Regions from separate parts of the Sporosarcina sp. Y352 genome, predicted to be linked through region 2. Evidence: riboswitches for the same ligand, from Rfam matches in the RefSeq annotation. Region 2 holds a riboswitch; the other holds the start of a gene.

The links. Region 2 has a riboswitch for thiamine pyrophosphate ahead of AC1TO6_RS10255 (thiamine phosphate synthase). Riboswitches for the same ligand answer to the same signal wherever they lie in the genome.
Positions count from the first base shown of each region.
Region 1: another riboswitch for thiamine pyrophosphate. It lies ahead of thiD (bifunctional hydroxymethylpyrimidine kinase/phosphomethylpyrimidine kinase); the one in region 2 lies ahead of AC1TO6_RS10255 (thiamine phosphate synthase).

Region 1 is NZ_JBXCJE010000005.1:245,931-254,038, forward strand. Features, by position in the region: gene AC1TO6_RS11070 (DUF3238 domain-containing protein) at 1-366, opposite strand, end outside; gene thiE (thiamine phosphate synthase) at 421-1,080, opposite strand; gene thiD (bifunctional hydroxymethylpyrimidine kinase/phosphomethylpyrimidine kinase) at 1,073-1,903, opposite strand; TPP riboswitch at 1,983-2,089, opposite strand; gene AC1TO6_RS11085 (histidine phosphatase family protein) at 2,430-3,005, opposite strand; gene AC1TO6_RS11090 (NADPH-dependent FMN reductase) at 3,534-4,094, shown strand; gene cdaS (sporulation-specific diadenylate cyclase CdaS) at 4,176-4,802, opposite strand; gene AC1TO6_RS11100 (hypothetical protein) at 5,713-6,240, opposite strand; gene AC1TO6_RS11105 (Alp7A family actin-like protein) at 6,252-7,475, opposite strand.
Region 2 is NZ_JBXCJE010000005.1:98,041-106,148, reverse strand. Features, by position in the region: gene thiO (glycine oxidase ThiO) at 1-953, opposite strand, end outside; gene AC1TO6_RS10255 (thiamine phosphate synthase) at 937-1,539, opposite strand; TPP riboswitch at 1,952-2,060, opposite strand; gene AC1TO6_RS10250 (YebC/PmpR family DNA-binding transcriptional regulator) at 2,134-2,853, opposite strand; gene AC1TO6_RS10245 (phosphoribosylaminoimidazolesuccinocarboxamide synthase) at 3,172-3,855, shown strand; gene AC1TO6_RS10240 (RrF2 family transcriptional regulator) at 4,002-4,484, shown strand; gene AC1TO6_RS10235 (DUF896 domain-containing protein) at 4,509-4,748, shown strand; gene AC1TO6_RS10230 (LLM class flavin-dependent oxidoreductase) at 4,745-5,737, shown strand; gene AC1TO6_RS10225 (superoxide dismutase family protein) at 5,849-6,403, shown strand; gene AC1TO6_RS10220 (CAP domain-containing protein) at 6,800-7,927, opposite strand; gene AC1TO6_RS10215 (methyltransferase domain-containing protein) at 8,103-8,108, shown strand, end outside.

The sequences.
Region 1 (8,108 bases), 150 kb from region 2:
ATTTCGGTAAACGTCATATTCGTCTACATCTTTAATTCTTTCCCAAGACAGCGCAATTTGTGTTTTTGCAACGATGGTTGTCATAATAAGGAATTGGAGTGGATTTTCTAGTTCCTTCTCTTCAGCAAAAGCAGGCGTTTGCAATACAATAACGTCGACAACATTTCCATCTTCGACTCGTTCAATGGAATAATTATATAGTTTGCCATGTTTGAAATCACCGTCGCTGAATTCAGGCACGGTTCCTTCATATAAATGGCATCCGTCTTTATAGACATTATAGGTCCCACCTACATCATTCCATGTGAAATAAATCAAATCTGGCTTATGCAACACGGATTGTATTTCAAATGCTTTCTTTTTCATAAACACGCCTCCGTCCTATTCAGAAGTGTGGTGTATTTTACGCATGATTAAACATCACATTTCGATGCCAGTTAATGAAATAAGCACTGCCCCTTTCATTCGACTTGCCGCTTCCGCAGGATCTTCTTCTCCCGAAATCGCAGAAATTACTGCTACACCGGACGCTCCCGCCTTAATAACTGCACCCGCCTTACGTTCTGTAATACCGCCAATACCAACGATAGGTAACCCAGGCAAAAGAGATGCTACTTCACTTACCATTTCAATCCCAATGGTAGGTTGCGCATCACTTTTCGACGTCGTTTCATAAACAGGACCAAGACCAATGTAATTTGCCCCCGCATCAGATGCGGCTAGCGCCTCCTCCACATTATGGGTAGAAACACCGATAAGCATGCCTGTGCCGACCCTCTTGCGCACAGCAATAATTTCTCCGTCTTCCTGTCCAAGATGGACACCATCCGCCTCTATCTCAATTGCCAGATCCAAATCATCATTGACGATGAACGGCACATTATATTGTCCGCACAATTGCTTACACGAGATAGCAAAAGACTTCAGTTTTTCACCTTGTAAAGCACCATGCCCCTTTTCACGTAACTGAAAACATGTGATACCACCTTTTAGCGCCTCTTCCAATACGAACAGTGGGTCGAGTCCTGCCAAATTCGTAGTTCCCATGATGAAATAGAGATTTACAGTCCGCTTATCCATTCACTACAACCCCTTCAAGTATCTTTTTTTCACGTCGCCCATACGCCCAGTGATTCGTAGGGCCGTGACCTCCACCAATTCCTAGTCCATCTTCAATAGCCGCGTGGATGAAACATTTCGCAGAAACCACCGCCTTCGCAGCGGGCTCCCCATTTGCGAGAAAAGCTGTCAGTGCGGCAGAATAGGTGCACCCCGTTCCGTGCGTATCTTTCGTATCTACCCAAGGCGAGCGAACTGAAAATCGTTCTCCCCCCGCACCCATGAACAAATCTTCCGCGAATAACGCTTCTTTACGGTGCCCCCCTTTAATGAGGACTGCACGAGCACCCAAAGCCAATATGCGTTTCGCCGCTTCTTCCATATCCGCATCAGACTTTATCTCCATTCCCGCAATTACTTCCGCTTCCGGGATATTCGGCGTTACAATGGCCGCAAGCGGTACCAGAACGGTTTTTAACGCAATAACCGCTTCATCTTTTAATAATGAAGCACCGCCTTTTGCAATCATCACCGGGTCGATAACCAGCGGAATTCTATTCAAACGAAGAGCATCTGCCACTGTATGAATTATTTCTGAAGAAAATAACATTCCCGTCTTAATGGCTGTGACTTCGAAGTCTTCCATTACCGCCTTTATTTGCGCTTCAATGATGTTCAATTCAATTGGTTGAATCGCCGAAACGCCAAAAGTGTTTTGCGCGGTAACTGCTGTCAGTGCTGACGTACCGAAAACACCCAATTCATGAAACGTCTTCAAGTCCGCTTGAATACCCGCACCGCCACCACTATCCGATCCCGCAATTGTCAATGCCACTTGTACCATTCAATTCGCCATCCTTTTATATATATTAAAAAGCCGCTTTCCGATGACGTTAGGAAGCGGCTGGCCATTTAAATGGTGCTAAAAGGCGTACCCACTTTCCTACGCCGGTATAATCCGGATCAGGTTCCAAGGGTCCGCGCATCCATGCACGTCTCAGCCTTAAAAAAGGCTCCCCCAGTGGTTGTTGAACTATTTAGCTTTGTATTTAGTGTACCATACCTGACCTAAGAAGACTGATAAGTATATTATTTCGGAGCGTGTTTACTTCTTTAATAGACCAGGAGGCGTATAATTAAAAATACAATATCGAAAGAAGGCGCATTTGTATGCATAAAGCAGACAGCAGACCGAATAATCCCGACCGATCCATGTGGTTCAGTTTTTTGGGGGCACTCGTTATTATCGCACTAGTCATTGTTACTAGTCTTACAGTGGGTTAACATATCAAACTACCAAACAGGCCAAGACTCCATCGGCCTGTTTTTTCATTGCTGGACAGGACATAGTGCGCCGCTTCGCAGTCTTGTCATGTGCTTGTCGCGTCTTGCAGGCGACCTCCGCTTTTGTTACTCCAAAGTCGTTCCACGGTTGTGGATTCGTCATTAATGTGAACGACGTAGACATCTGGATTGGTTAGTGCTTGCCACTTTTCAAAACCAAAGTGTTCATCATGGCATCTTAACAACAATGCCATCAAATTCCCGTGCGTTACAAGCACCGTTTTTGATTCCTCACCTAGTTCATCAATTACATCGCATATCCGCGACATAGCCTCTCTTGAAGATTCCCCATTATCATATTTTAGGTGAAGGTCCAAAAAGGTATCCTCGAGTTTTATCAACCAATCCCTAAACGCAGTCGAACTCAACACCCTCTCCTTCAGTCTGCTATCAACCTCGACATACAAACCTTTCTTTTCCATTAGAGGCTTGGCTGTTTCACGTGCACGCTTAAATGGGCTCGTAATAATCCGATCCACTTCAATTTCATCGAAGAAGTCTGCAAGATGCCCCGCTTGTAATATGCCCTCTGCAGTCAAATCCGCCTCCGGTTCCTGCCCTTCGGCTGAGCAATGGCGCACAACATATATCGTTTTCCCCATTTCTGATTCCCCCCTTACATACTATTCTATTTTCCCTCGTAGTCTGAAAAGGAAACATTTCAGGTATCATGCAATTACAAAACGACTCATTTAGCTAGCAAAGCAGATATGTAGACAAATAAGTTTAAAGGGCTTAAGCTTAAATTACCTTGAATTCAAGATAGCACCTCTTATATAACTTTCTTGGAACCACTTTCCAATTAATTATTTTGGATTCTAGCTTTAGGTGACTATACAATTCATTTACATCATAGAAGGACTTTCAATTTAAATTAAGTTGGAGATACTATATTTAAATTGAACTTTTCACTTCTCAGAGAATTACATAAGTCCCGTCATGGCGAAGTACGCATCAAATTAAGAACGGAATGGTAGCACAGTAAATTCAAATTGGTTGATCTTCTGATGTAACCCAATTGCAGATATTCGTGTTTCATTCACATTTTCCAACAAAGAATAGTAATGGCGGTGTAAGTAATGGGTTTTTTCAATAAACTATTTGGCAAGAATAATGAGGAGGAAATAACAATGACTAACGCAAAACTAAAAATCGGTATTGTTCAAGGTAGTGTACGTGTAGGTCGTAATGGTGATGCTGTTGCAAAATGGATGAACGAATTTGCACAAAAACGCAATGACGCAGAATATGAAATTGTGGATCTTGCAAATTATAACCTTCCACTTTTGGGCTCAGCAAACGCACAACCTGATGCTGAAACTCAAATTAAAGCATGGTCAGAAAAAATGGCTTCTTTCGACGGCTATATTTTCGTAACTCCTGAATACAATCACGCAATCGGTGGAGCACTTAAAAATGCACTTGACTACTTGAACCCAGAATTGAACAACAAAGCAGCTGGGTTTGTTGGATATGGTAGCTTAGGTGGTACGCGTGCACACGAAAACCTTCGTCTAATCTTAGGTGAGCTACAAGTTGCTGACGTACGTACGGCAGTTACATTCTCACTAATGTCAGATTTCGAAGACATGAGCGTGTTCAAACCTGCTGACTACCATGCTGGTAACGCTAACACAATGCTTGACCAAGTTCTTGCTTGGAGCGGCGCTTTAAAAACTTTACGTTCTTAATAGTCAAAAGGTGTGAAAGGATGACTACTCATCCTTTCACACCTTTTTTCATTTTAACTCACTAAATTCATTTCCCCGAAATTATACGAATAGTGCGCTTGAAGTAATAATAGGATGAATTTCTCCATTTATAGCAAAAGAAACTTTCCCTGTCTCTTCGGAAACTACCAGCACTAAAGCATCGCTTACTTCGGATAAACCAATCGCAGCCCGATGACGTGTACCTAACTTTTTTTCACCGACAACTATGTTTGATAAAGGCAAAACATTTGCAGCAGAAAAAATTTGATTGTTACGAACCAATACAGCACCATCATGAAGGGGGTTACCTGGATAAAAGAGAGATTCCAAGAGGGAGTGAGTCAATGTTGCACCGATGGGCGTTCCAGAGCGTATAAAAGAATCCAAGTGATTCTCTCGCTCAATCACAATCAATGCACCATGCCTTTGGTTTGAAAGGCGTTGAATGCTAGTAGATATCGCTAAGTACTTGTCAGTATATGGTGACAAATAACAATTTAGATAAAAAGATGCAGCAACAGCTTCCGCTTTTTCAAACTCCCCTTTAATATCAGCAAGTTTTCCTAATAGACAATAGTCATCACTTTTCAATGTTTTTATTCCATGATTAACTTGAACCAAAACATTCTCTAGCCCCTTTATTAATTGTTCTTTCAGTGGGGTAAAGTCACAATTCATTTGGTCTATGTTAATACACCTCATTTCATTTGTTAGCGTTTTTGTCAAACTCCATCTACTCCATTTGTTTTTTGTTTAGTAGCATAGTTTACCCTAATTCCAGCATTACATCCTCGCAGGATATGCTTTTACTGTATTTCTTCTATTATTCGCATTCAAAATTTCCCGGGAAAAGTAATAAAAATTGATATTGAGAGAGTTGTGATTCGAAGTATGGGTCGTAGACCGCTTAGCGCTTTGGGGATGCCTCTGGCCATGAGCCTGGATTAACGCTTCGCATCCAGTCTCACGGCTTAAGCTACCCCTTTGCCGCGCCTGCGCTGGGGTGTTTATTATTGAGTGAGTGATTTTTAGATGTATGGACTGAGATATAATGTGAGTACTATTAGATACTAATTTCATTGAAGAAAGAAACACTTCAGATTGCAAATCTCCTCTCCGACTTTGAAATGTGCCTTCTTATATAGATCCTACAACGAAGGCGCGACTTCGTGGTAGCCGAAGCGATAAGACTGATAGAGGGATGCAGTTCAATCCCTCCCGGATCTTCTTTCCGGCTTATCGCGGTAGGCATCGAGGGCGCTGAAAAAGTTCTTTTTTTATAGTAAGATCTAGTTGATTGTAGTGAAGAGCGGCGACTCCAGCGGGAACAGCTAGGAAGAGAAGGAAGTTCACTCTTCCCTGGCTGAAGACCCCGCAGGAACGCAGTGACGAGGAGACTGAAGCCGTGCCCGCGGAAAGCGTCCGCTCGGAACGGAAATCAACGGGATTGTAGGAAATCGGACTTTTTCAGTGGCTTCGGAGGCATCCACGAAGCGCTGAAGCGGTTTTAACGGAATTACTAATATATCTATATGTAGACACAAAAAACAGGCCGCCTATTCTCCATATACGGAAAACAGGCCGCCTAAAAGATGTGTTACTTATTCATTTGAGCAAGGAAGTCGGCAAGAGGATCTAGCTCTTCTTCCTCTTCGACAGGCGTGCTTTGCGTTTGTTTTAACGATTCCCAGTCGAAGTTGTCCAAATCGTCATCCGCATCATTATTTATGAAGAACTTCTCTTCAATGACCGTTTCTTCTTGGAGATATAAAGCATCATCCACCTCTAATGCATTACTGTTAAGCGAAGCAAAGAGGGCAGCTGTACGGTTTGGATCGGACAACAGCTGATAAACAATACTTCCAAGCAACGCTTCAGAATGTTCATGTTTGAGCCAATCCCGTTGCGCTTTAGTTAATCCTTTTGGCAGCGGAATGACGATGGTTTCCCTGTGCTTTACAAGAGAATCATTCACACCATCTATCACAAATTCAGCAATTTTGCTGGAAAAGTTTCTTCGTTCAACTTCTTTCAACTTTTGCAATTGCTTTAATGTGTGGTCAGATGTATCGGACGGGATACGAAATGTAATGGGCTGACCCCTTTTTAATCCTGTTTCACTCATGCACTCTCACCCTATTTTGTTTTAACGAACTTTTCTTCGGCTTTCCGTTGTTGTTGTTGTTGTTGTGTTTGTTGTTGCGTTTGTTGTGGTTGAACTTTTTGATTCTTTCTAGCGAAGTCTGAAATTAGCTTGTAATAGGCATTAGCCATCATCCAAACGCTTTCTTTTTCATCTTCAAAGAAATCGATGTTAAAGCCATCCAAACTATTATTCAATGTTTTTAGATAGTCTTTAAGTACAATAGAACCTCCGCCGATAAAATAACAAATCTCTGATTGCGAGTTTCTTGCCCATACATTACGCAAATGACGGTATTGTTTTTTCGCTAAATCCATAAGAATACGGTCAACAATGTCATGCACACTTGTCCGGCTTCCTTTTACCATAATGTGATTGCGGTCATTTTTCTTCGTAATAATGTCCACTACATCTAATCGGCTATCCAACTCTACGCCATGTCTAGCATAGATTTCTTCCCGGATTGCATCTAGCGACTCTGATACGCCTAGGTTGAATCCTTGTGCTTTATCATCATCTACTTTACGGTTTTTAATGACTGCCACATCTGTTGAGAGGCCGCCGATATCTTGAATTAAAAGTTGCTTATCAATTAGTTCTTTATTAATGACATTTAAATCATTATCCATTACAAGGTTGATAAACGCCGCAAAACCTTCTGGATAGACTTTCACTTCATCAAACTTAATATTAACCTTTAGGCCTTGGTATTTAGGTGTAACTAAAAACTCCACCTGGTGAACAGATCCAAGCAGTTGAGAACGATAGCCAACATCTTTCCCTTCTTTCACTTCCCTAAGCGGAAGACCTGTACCCAGTGTATACGTAGCTTCAATAACATTGTTATTGCGTTTGAAAATGGCTTTATTTTCGTCACGCGCTGCATCTAATGCAAGTGCCGCGAACATCATGACTAATGTTTGATCTTCTTCTGATTTGTTACTCCCCGGGTCTAGCTCTGTAGAGTTACCACTTTTCGTCGCTAAATTCCCAACCCGATAAATTGCATTGTTATCATGTAATGTTGGCGAGTGCAAACGAATATGAATGCCATCAGCAGGCTCTTGGTTGTCGAGTTCTTCAATTCCGATGATTGGACGATCTGCAATATCCTGTGCAATTACATTAGGTATATTGAGTTCTACTTCTACTTTACCAAAAATTGCTTTTAATGAATCATTTCCTACGTCAATTGCCGCAATGCGAGATTCTGTCAATTAAATCATCCCTTCTATAAAACATATCTTACTACTAAAATAGTATCTGAATTTCAGAGACAGGTCAATCCTACGTTACCATTTAACATACAATTGTAATATTGTAATCACTTCCGTAAACTTGTAAACATTTAAGTATACTTGTATTCTTTCGTGTAAACACCTTCACCTAAAGCATGTGTACATCTTTGTGTACGTGTTTACAACATTGTTTACCTATGTATACGAAATCGTGTACAACATAAGTATTAATGTACACAAGGCTTATAGCTATTTGAGAGTATGCCACTTCACACTCCCCTCCCTGCCACTCGGTTCGAAAATCAATCACTCCTCGGCGTGATTATGTCTAAAACTCCAGTTAAATCGTATATATTATTCAAATTAATCCCACAAATGACAGTCATGAATGAGTTCTACTGAATGAAGTTAAACTGCTATAGTACGCACCTATGGGAATTTCGCATCGATTCCTTATCAATATTGGGGTTAATCAGTCTCTTTATCAGCAAAAACGACCTCCCAGGACTCCTTCTAGTATGCCTCTCCACTAAAAGTAATATAAATCTCTACGAACTCTCTAAACCCACGCTAAAGCGCCTTTAACACCCTCTGTCGACTCGTATTATCAAT
Region 2 (8,108 bases):
TTTCTGAAATGACCTGCCGCAATATACATATTTTCTTTCCCGGGAACCTGTCCGATATATGGCAAATCATCAACTGTTTTCGGACGCATGCCTGCCCATCTAGACAGGACAGGAAGCCGGGAAAGGCCGTGTATAAAACCTTCGGCAATGTCTTTTAGTGCCAGGTTTCCGGCATACGTCGTCTGTAAATCAAATTCATCTTGTTCCATCGTCGCCCCGACGACAAGTGTCCCATCCGGGCGGGGCACAATGTAACAGCCTTTATGGAAAAGTGTATAAGGCAATTGCATACCCATCGCATCGAGTTGCATGCATTGTCCTTTCACTGTAGTTATTTGAAGTGCGGGAATGAGCCTTGCACTCGCTGCTCCGCCTGCAATGACTACGTGTTTTGCAGTAATCATGGATGAACCATTAGTTATCTGATAGCCGTTATGCAAATCTTTGATGCTATCTGCATAGAAATGCTCTGAAACAACAACGCCCAATTTTTTAGCTGCTTCACAAAATGCGAGACAAGTTTTTTCAGGATGAACATGGACATCATCTTCAAATAGGTAAGCACCGAAAGCAGGAGATGCGACATATGGAATCCGTTCGCAAACTTGCACGGCTGAGAGATAGGCGGCATCATTCCAGCGGGATAAGGCAATCCGTTCTTCATCCGAACGGGCAAGTTGGATAATGCCTCCGGTCGTATAACCGATGTCACCGCCAAAATTACTAAGGAATTTCTTATACAGTGCTTGGCTATCACGCGCGAATGAATAAAACATATCATTCAGGTATTCAGAGTGTGCACCGAGCATACCTCCCGCCGCTCGGGTAGTACCCTGTGCAATTTCATTCTGTTCGAGAAGGTGTACGGACAAGCCTTCTTTCGCTAAGTAATAAGCGATGCTACAACCAATAATACCGCCGCCAATGATCGCTACATCAACGCTTTGCGACATAGCTTGCCTCCAGGTAAGCAATTGCTGCAACTTCGGGATTATCGCTTCCGAAAATCGACGACATTACCGCAACGCCTGAAACGCCGCCTTGGTTCAATTGTGAGAGATGGTGCGGTTGTATACCGCCGATTGCATAGACCGGAATCGGAAGTGAAGCAGTCATTTGAAAAAGTTCGATCGTTCCGCGCGGAATCAAACCTTCTTTTGAACCCGTTTTGAACAAATGACCATATAATAGCCAATCAGCACCGGCTTCATATGCGGCTTTTGCTTCCGCCAGTGAATGGACGGATTTGCCGAATGAAAGGTCAGGGAAGTCAGTTTTGGCGGCTGATAGTGGTATATGTCCGGGGAGCTGCACTTTTTTCAGCCCCATATTCGAAGCGATTTCCATCGAACTGTGGACGATGATTTTAGTGCCGTCGAATCCATTGAATGTTAATTGTTGAATCAAATCAATCACTTCCGAATCCGATTTTGACTTTTCACGTAAGATGACAGCGTCGATAGCCGATTCGATTTTTAATAGTGTATTGACCAATTGCGTATTATCCATCCGGTCATTTGTTACGGCGATCACTTTCATCAAATTCCTCCTTTTCGAAAGATATATACGAGTGCAATAAAGAATCCCATTTAATTCGCTTTGGAGTACGGATTATATATCGCTTGGCGCTCTGGGGATGCCTCTGGCCGTGAGCCTGGATAAGCGCTTCGCATCCAGGCTCACGGCTTCGGCTACCCCTTTGCCGCGCCTTCACTGGAGTGTCCATTATTGAGAGAGATTTAATTCAGAGTGTACATTTTATAACGCTTGGCGCTCTGGGGATGCCTCTGGCCCTGAGCCTGGATTAGCGATTCGCATCCACAAAGAGCGCCACGTCGCTGGATTGACTTATGCCTGTCGGGACTAAACGGCGCCTTGCGCTTTTCTGAATACAAAAAAACCACTTTCCTGGTATGGAAAGTGGTCTGTCATTGGCATTTGAATGCACTGAAAAGAAGACACGCCACTTCCCTACGCAGGTACAAACCCGTTCAGGTGATAAGGGTAGCGGAGTGGAACTCGTTTCTCAGTCCTTTAAAAGGATTCCCCTAATGGTCGAATATGTTATGAAATTGTCAATCTAAGAGTAGCATAGCATGACACTTGAAGGAATGAAAGAGCGAATAATTAAAATTAGTCGTCTAAGTGGACGTTGTGATGTACTTGTTGAACATCTTCTAAATCATCCAATGTATCAATCATTTTTTCGAATTGTACTAGTGCTTCTGGTGAAAGTGTCAAATCATTTTGTGCAAGCATTGTTATTTCCGCAACGGTAAACTCTGTAATACCGGCACTTTTAAGAGCTTCCTGAACAGCATGGAATTGGTCGGGAGCTGCATATATAATGACGGATTCATCCTCATCCAAGATATCACGCACTTCGACATCGGCATCCATTAACAGTTCGAGAATGTCATCCGCCGATTTACCTTCAAGTCCGATAACGGCTGTCGCTTCGAACATATAGGCAACTGACCCGCTAACGCCCATGTTTCCGCCATTTTTACCGAAAGCAGCACGCACTTCCGATGCGGTGCGATTGACGTTGTTTGTCAGTGTGTCAACAATAACCATTGAACCATTCGGTCCGAACCCTTCATAACGAAGTTCGTCAAAGTTTTCTTCTGAACCGCCTTTAGCTTTTTCAATCGCGCGGTCAATAATCGCCTTTGGGACACTATATGTTTTCGCGCGTTCTACTACAAATTTAAGCGCTTGATTCAATTCTGGGTCAGGCTCGCCTTGCTTAGCCACTACATAGATTTCACGCCCGAACTTCGCGTAAATACGGCTTGTATCTGCATCTCTTGACGCTTTCTTCTCTTTGATATTATTCCATTTACGACCCATAAAGTTCCACTCACTTTCGAATGTGCATTGAATTACTAGAATAAGTATACAACAAATAGGGATATATAGACGAGTGGGAATTTTAAAAAGTGGGCTGTATGGGGAAGAAACTTTGCAGGCAGTCGATCAGTTACCATAAACCGTCGAACAGTATCCACGATTAGGCTAGCAAAAGTGCATCCAAGTCTATAGCACGAGGCGTTTGGTGGGATGAAACCATGACCTATCTCACGATAATAAAAAAATTATTGTTTCTTATTGTAAAAGTGACTTATACTAATGATGGAACTACATTTTCTTATGGAAGGAAACGTGGACATGAAACTTATTTATAAAGGGAAAACCAAAGATGTATACGAATTGGATGGCAGCAATGTCCTGCTGAAATTTAAAGATGATGTTACTGGAGAAGACGGAGTTTTTGATCCGGGCGCTAACACAGTTGGGTTGACGATTGAAGGTGCGGGTCAATCCGGGCTGCGCATGACCAAATTCTTTTTTGAGAAAATGGCTGAGAAAGACATTCCGACACATTACGTCGATGCCGATATCGATGAAGTGACTCTGACGGTTAGATCCGCCAAAGTTTTCGGACAAGGTCTTGAAGTCATTTGTAGATACCGTGCAGTCGGAAGTTTCTTACGCAGATACGGCGCGTATTGCGAAGAAGGACAGCCTTTGGACGCATTCGTTGAAGTAACGCTCAAAGATGATGATCGTAACGATCCGCCGATTAACAAAGATGCACTCGCGCAACTTGGATTATTGACAGCGGAGGAATATATTACACTTGAGGCATTGACGAAAGAAATTTCAGACGTAGTCAAAGCTGAACTTGCAGTGAAAGATCTGGATCTGTACGACATTAAACTTGAATTCGGACGCGACAGTGAAACAGGCAACATCATGCTGATCGACGAAATTTCAGGCGGCAATATGCGTGTCTACAAGGATGGTATTTATATCACACCGATGGATCTAGAAAAACTCATACTCGCGTAAATGAAAATCGCTGACAACTCCATGGAAATGGGCTGTCAGCGGTTTTTTTGTGAAATCAAATAAGTGTACTTTATGAGTACTGTAAGATAAAGTTTGATAAAGAGGACAATATATATCTACATTAGATAATAAAAGAGGCGAACTTTATGCAAATGAAAACTGGCGTTGAGCAATCTGTTTATGCGATTCTGATGTTAAATATGCTGCCGGATAGGGCAGTCCTACCAGGAGAAGCGATTAGTCAGCAACTGGGAACCTCACCAACGTATTTTCAGAAAATGTTGAGAAAACTGGTCAGTGCAGACTTGATTACCTCCGTGCCGGGTGTAAAAGGCGGTTTCAAATTAAAGAAAAAGCCTGAAGAGATTCGAGTATATGATATTTATTTAGCTATTGAAGGGCAGCAATCCTTGTATTCTGCGAGCGGTATCCTTGACGACATGCTTGATTTGGAAAAAGAAGATAGATGCTGTTTGTTAACGGATTTAATGGAAGAGGCTGAATCGGTTTGGAAATCTGTACTGAAGCGTGAAACAATCGCATCCCTGTCAGAGGGAATTCAGACAGAGCGCTTTCAACAGAACGTGGATTCACTACAAGAATTGATTCGCGAAAAAATGGTCTTGTAAGAGCAAGGAAAAGAGGGAGAAAAAATGATTAAAGGTTTAAATCGCATTAATGAGCTAGCTAAAAAACAACGCGAAGAAGGTTTGACAAACGCTGAAATGGTCGAACAAATAGTATTGCAACAAGACTATTTGCGAGAAATTCGTGGTCAAGTTCTCAACACCGTTTCGGGCATTACTGTAATCGATCCACTTGGAGAGGACGTTACACCTGAAAAGATTCGTCAACAAAGAAAAAGAGATGGAGAAGGGACGATAAAGATATGAGATTAAGCATACTCGATCAAGCTCCTATAACGAGCGGTAATACTGCGCCTGGTGCTTTGAAAAATGCAGAAGAGCTGGCAATCTTGGGAGATGAATTAGGCTATCACCGTATGTGGATGGCAGAACACCACGGTACAAAAGCATTTGCAAGCTCAGCACCTGAAGTAACGGCAGCTCATTTGGCCGCTAAAACGAAAAAAATTCGTATCGGTACAGGCGGTGTGATGATGATGCATTACTCACCGTTGAAACTCGCTGAAGTATATAAAACACTAAGTGCTCTTTCACCAGGAAGGATTGACTTTGGTGTCGGTCGTGCGGCTGGAGGCGATAACCATTCTATCTATGCGTTATCCGAAGGGCGCCAGCCGATGGTCAACGATATGTATGAAAAGTTTGAGACAGCACTGCAATTGATCAACGATGAAGTGCCTGAAAATAACTTATACAATAAAACAATTGCAACACCCTCTCACGTTGTTTTACCGGAAGCTTGGCTACTTGGTTCGAGTGGCAATAGTGCCGTTCAGGCAGGACGAATGGGTGTAGGGTATTCATTTGCACAATTTTTCAATGGCGGCATGACGAAAGAAATTTTGGATGCTTATAAAAATAACTTTGAGCCATCGGTATTCCTGGAGAAACCAGAAATCAATGTATCCTATATGGTAACGGTAGCTGAAACGAAAGAAGAAGCGGAGTTCGAAGCAGTCCCTCAGGACATTTCACGCTTATTGCTGAGGAGGGGGCACTTGGGGCAAGCATTAACGCCTGAAGCAGCTCAAAATTATCCGTTAACAGAAATGGACCGCATGACGATTAAAGAGAATCGCAGTATTCATTTAGTGGGAACCGCAAAAGAAGTAGCACTGCGATTGCAGGAAGAGCAAGAAACTTACGGATTTGATGAAGCGATGATTTGTAGCATTCCCCACTCGCAAGAGAAGCGTTTAAATGTGTATCGTTTATTGGCGAAAGAACTAATTTAAGTTTGATGAGCGCTGTTAATTCCATTGATTGGAGTTAGCAGCGTTTTGATATGTATAGAATTTCAACTGGAAGCCATCCTCCTTAAGAAGAGATAATAGGGAGGAATCGTATTGAAACGAAAATTAGGAATATCCTTAATGCTGTGTGCTTTAGTAGTTGTAGGTGGCTGCGGTGGAGGTGGTTCGAAATTACAAGTCAGTGGAGAGGTCGTCCAATCGTTGAAAGCACCAATTCTGGATACACAAGGTAAAGAAATTGGTGAAGCCACCTTTGTTGAAGGAGATGGCGGTGTGACGATCAATATTCAGGCAGAGGGGCTGTCTCCCGGCATGCACGGCATCCATATACATGAAACAGCGGTATGTACTACGCCTGATTTTAAATCGGCTGGAGCTCACTTTAATCCAGAGGAAAAAGAACACGGATTTGATAATCCAAAAGGGTTTCATCTAGGTGATTTACCAAACCTTGAAGTTGATGCGCAAGGTAAAGCGGTCGCCGAAGTGACATCAGCCTTTGTAACATTAAAGCCTGATTTAGATAATACCCTTCTAGATAGCGATGGCAGTGCGCTTGTCATCCATGAAAAAGCAGATGACTATAAAACGGATCCAGCGGGTAATTCAGGTGACCGAATTGCTTGTGCTGCGATTGGGAAGAAATAAGGTGAGAAGTGTGGAGCGTTGAATTCAAGGCGATCCCCTAGATAGTCATGTAACTCCTAAGAAAAAAACCGGCTGATGCATCAGCCGGTTTTTAAAATTAAAGTTTAATATGACTATTATGCACTCAGCTTCATGGTTGTGAAAACGTTGATAAGCGGTTGCTTGTCCCGTTTTAAGTGTAATGTTCCGCTCAAAAAAATTCCGAGGGGAAACATGTTTTAAAAAGAAACTCAAATTGCCATGGAAGTCACTATGACAAGAATATCATCATGTTTTTCAATTTTTGGATTGTCCACATTTATTACTTTAATGTCTCTAGCCCCTTGAAATGTAACAGCTCTCATTCAACTTCCCCTCCGTGTACATGTTAGTCAATCCCTTTAATCAGTAATGGCATTATTTAAGCAAGAAGTTTTCTGTGTAATAAGGTTGCAGTTTATCATTGAACGAAACACCCGTACCAAGATGGCTGTAGGTGTCGAGCAGAATGTTTTCACGATGACCGGCAGAATTCATGAGACCTTCATGTGCAAAGATGCTGCTGGATTGACCGTAAGCAAGATTTTCACCTGCTCCACGGAATTTGACGCCGTCGTCTTCCATCCTGTCAAACGGGGACTTGCCTTGTTTGTTATCGTGACTGAAATAATTATTAACTGCCATATCGGCACTATGTTTGCGTGCTGTTATAGCTACGCTTGGCTCCCATTCTAGAATGCTCAGGCCATGACGGACGCGCGCTGCATTTGTCAAATCAAATAGCTGTTGCTCAAAACCATCACGCAAATCTGAATCACCTCTGGCATAGATTGCGCTTTTTTTATCCTCCAATGAATCAGCGATTAGCTGGATGGCTGTTACTTTTGAATTCTGATGCAGGTCATAAAAAACATATGTGTAGATATCACCTGATTTAAAGACATCAAACCCATCGCTTTCCTGAAGAACGTAAATAGATAAGCCTTTACGAATTTCTTTGATAGGTTCACCAAGTGTTTCGCGAACAGTGGATTTAAGGGAACCGTATTTAATGCCGGCGACTGATGAAATTAAATCATCATTCGTATAAATGGCATTCACTTTACGCTTTTCATCAAATGAAACCATAACGAAATTTTGATAGTTGTCGTGATAAGTAAACCATTCGGTGCCGTATTCATTCGTGGATTGACTTTTTGGCTGACCGAGTTCATCCGCAACGATCTTCTCTGTGCTCCCGAGTTCAATATTATGGATGGATAGGCGTGTTTTCTCCGGTTTAGCCAGGATAGGTTTTTTAACTGCAACAGCAGTTTCTTCTACTTGGGCAGTTTTAGAAGTTACAAGACTGACAGCTTTATTTATCGTTTCGCTAATATGCTGAACTGCAGTATCCAGTGATTCTTTCGTTAAAAGGGTTCCAATCTTTTCGTCAACAGGATCCAGAAAAGAGATATCAACATGTTGTGAGACTGGTTCTTCCCAGTAAGGTTTTGTGAAGTATAGTGCACTCAAGAAAAGAATGAAAAGGAATAATCGTTTCATGGAATCGCCTCCTATCTGCTATTGTAACCCCCAACAGTGGGTTGAATACAGCGATAACCTATTTGAATAATGAACGATTTGGTAGCGATAGGTAAAATTCACTCCATTTCCAGTCCCCGCAAAATAGCGGTATACTGTTAGTGTTAGTACAACTGATGATCGGAGTTTTAAACGTATGACT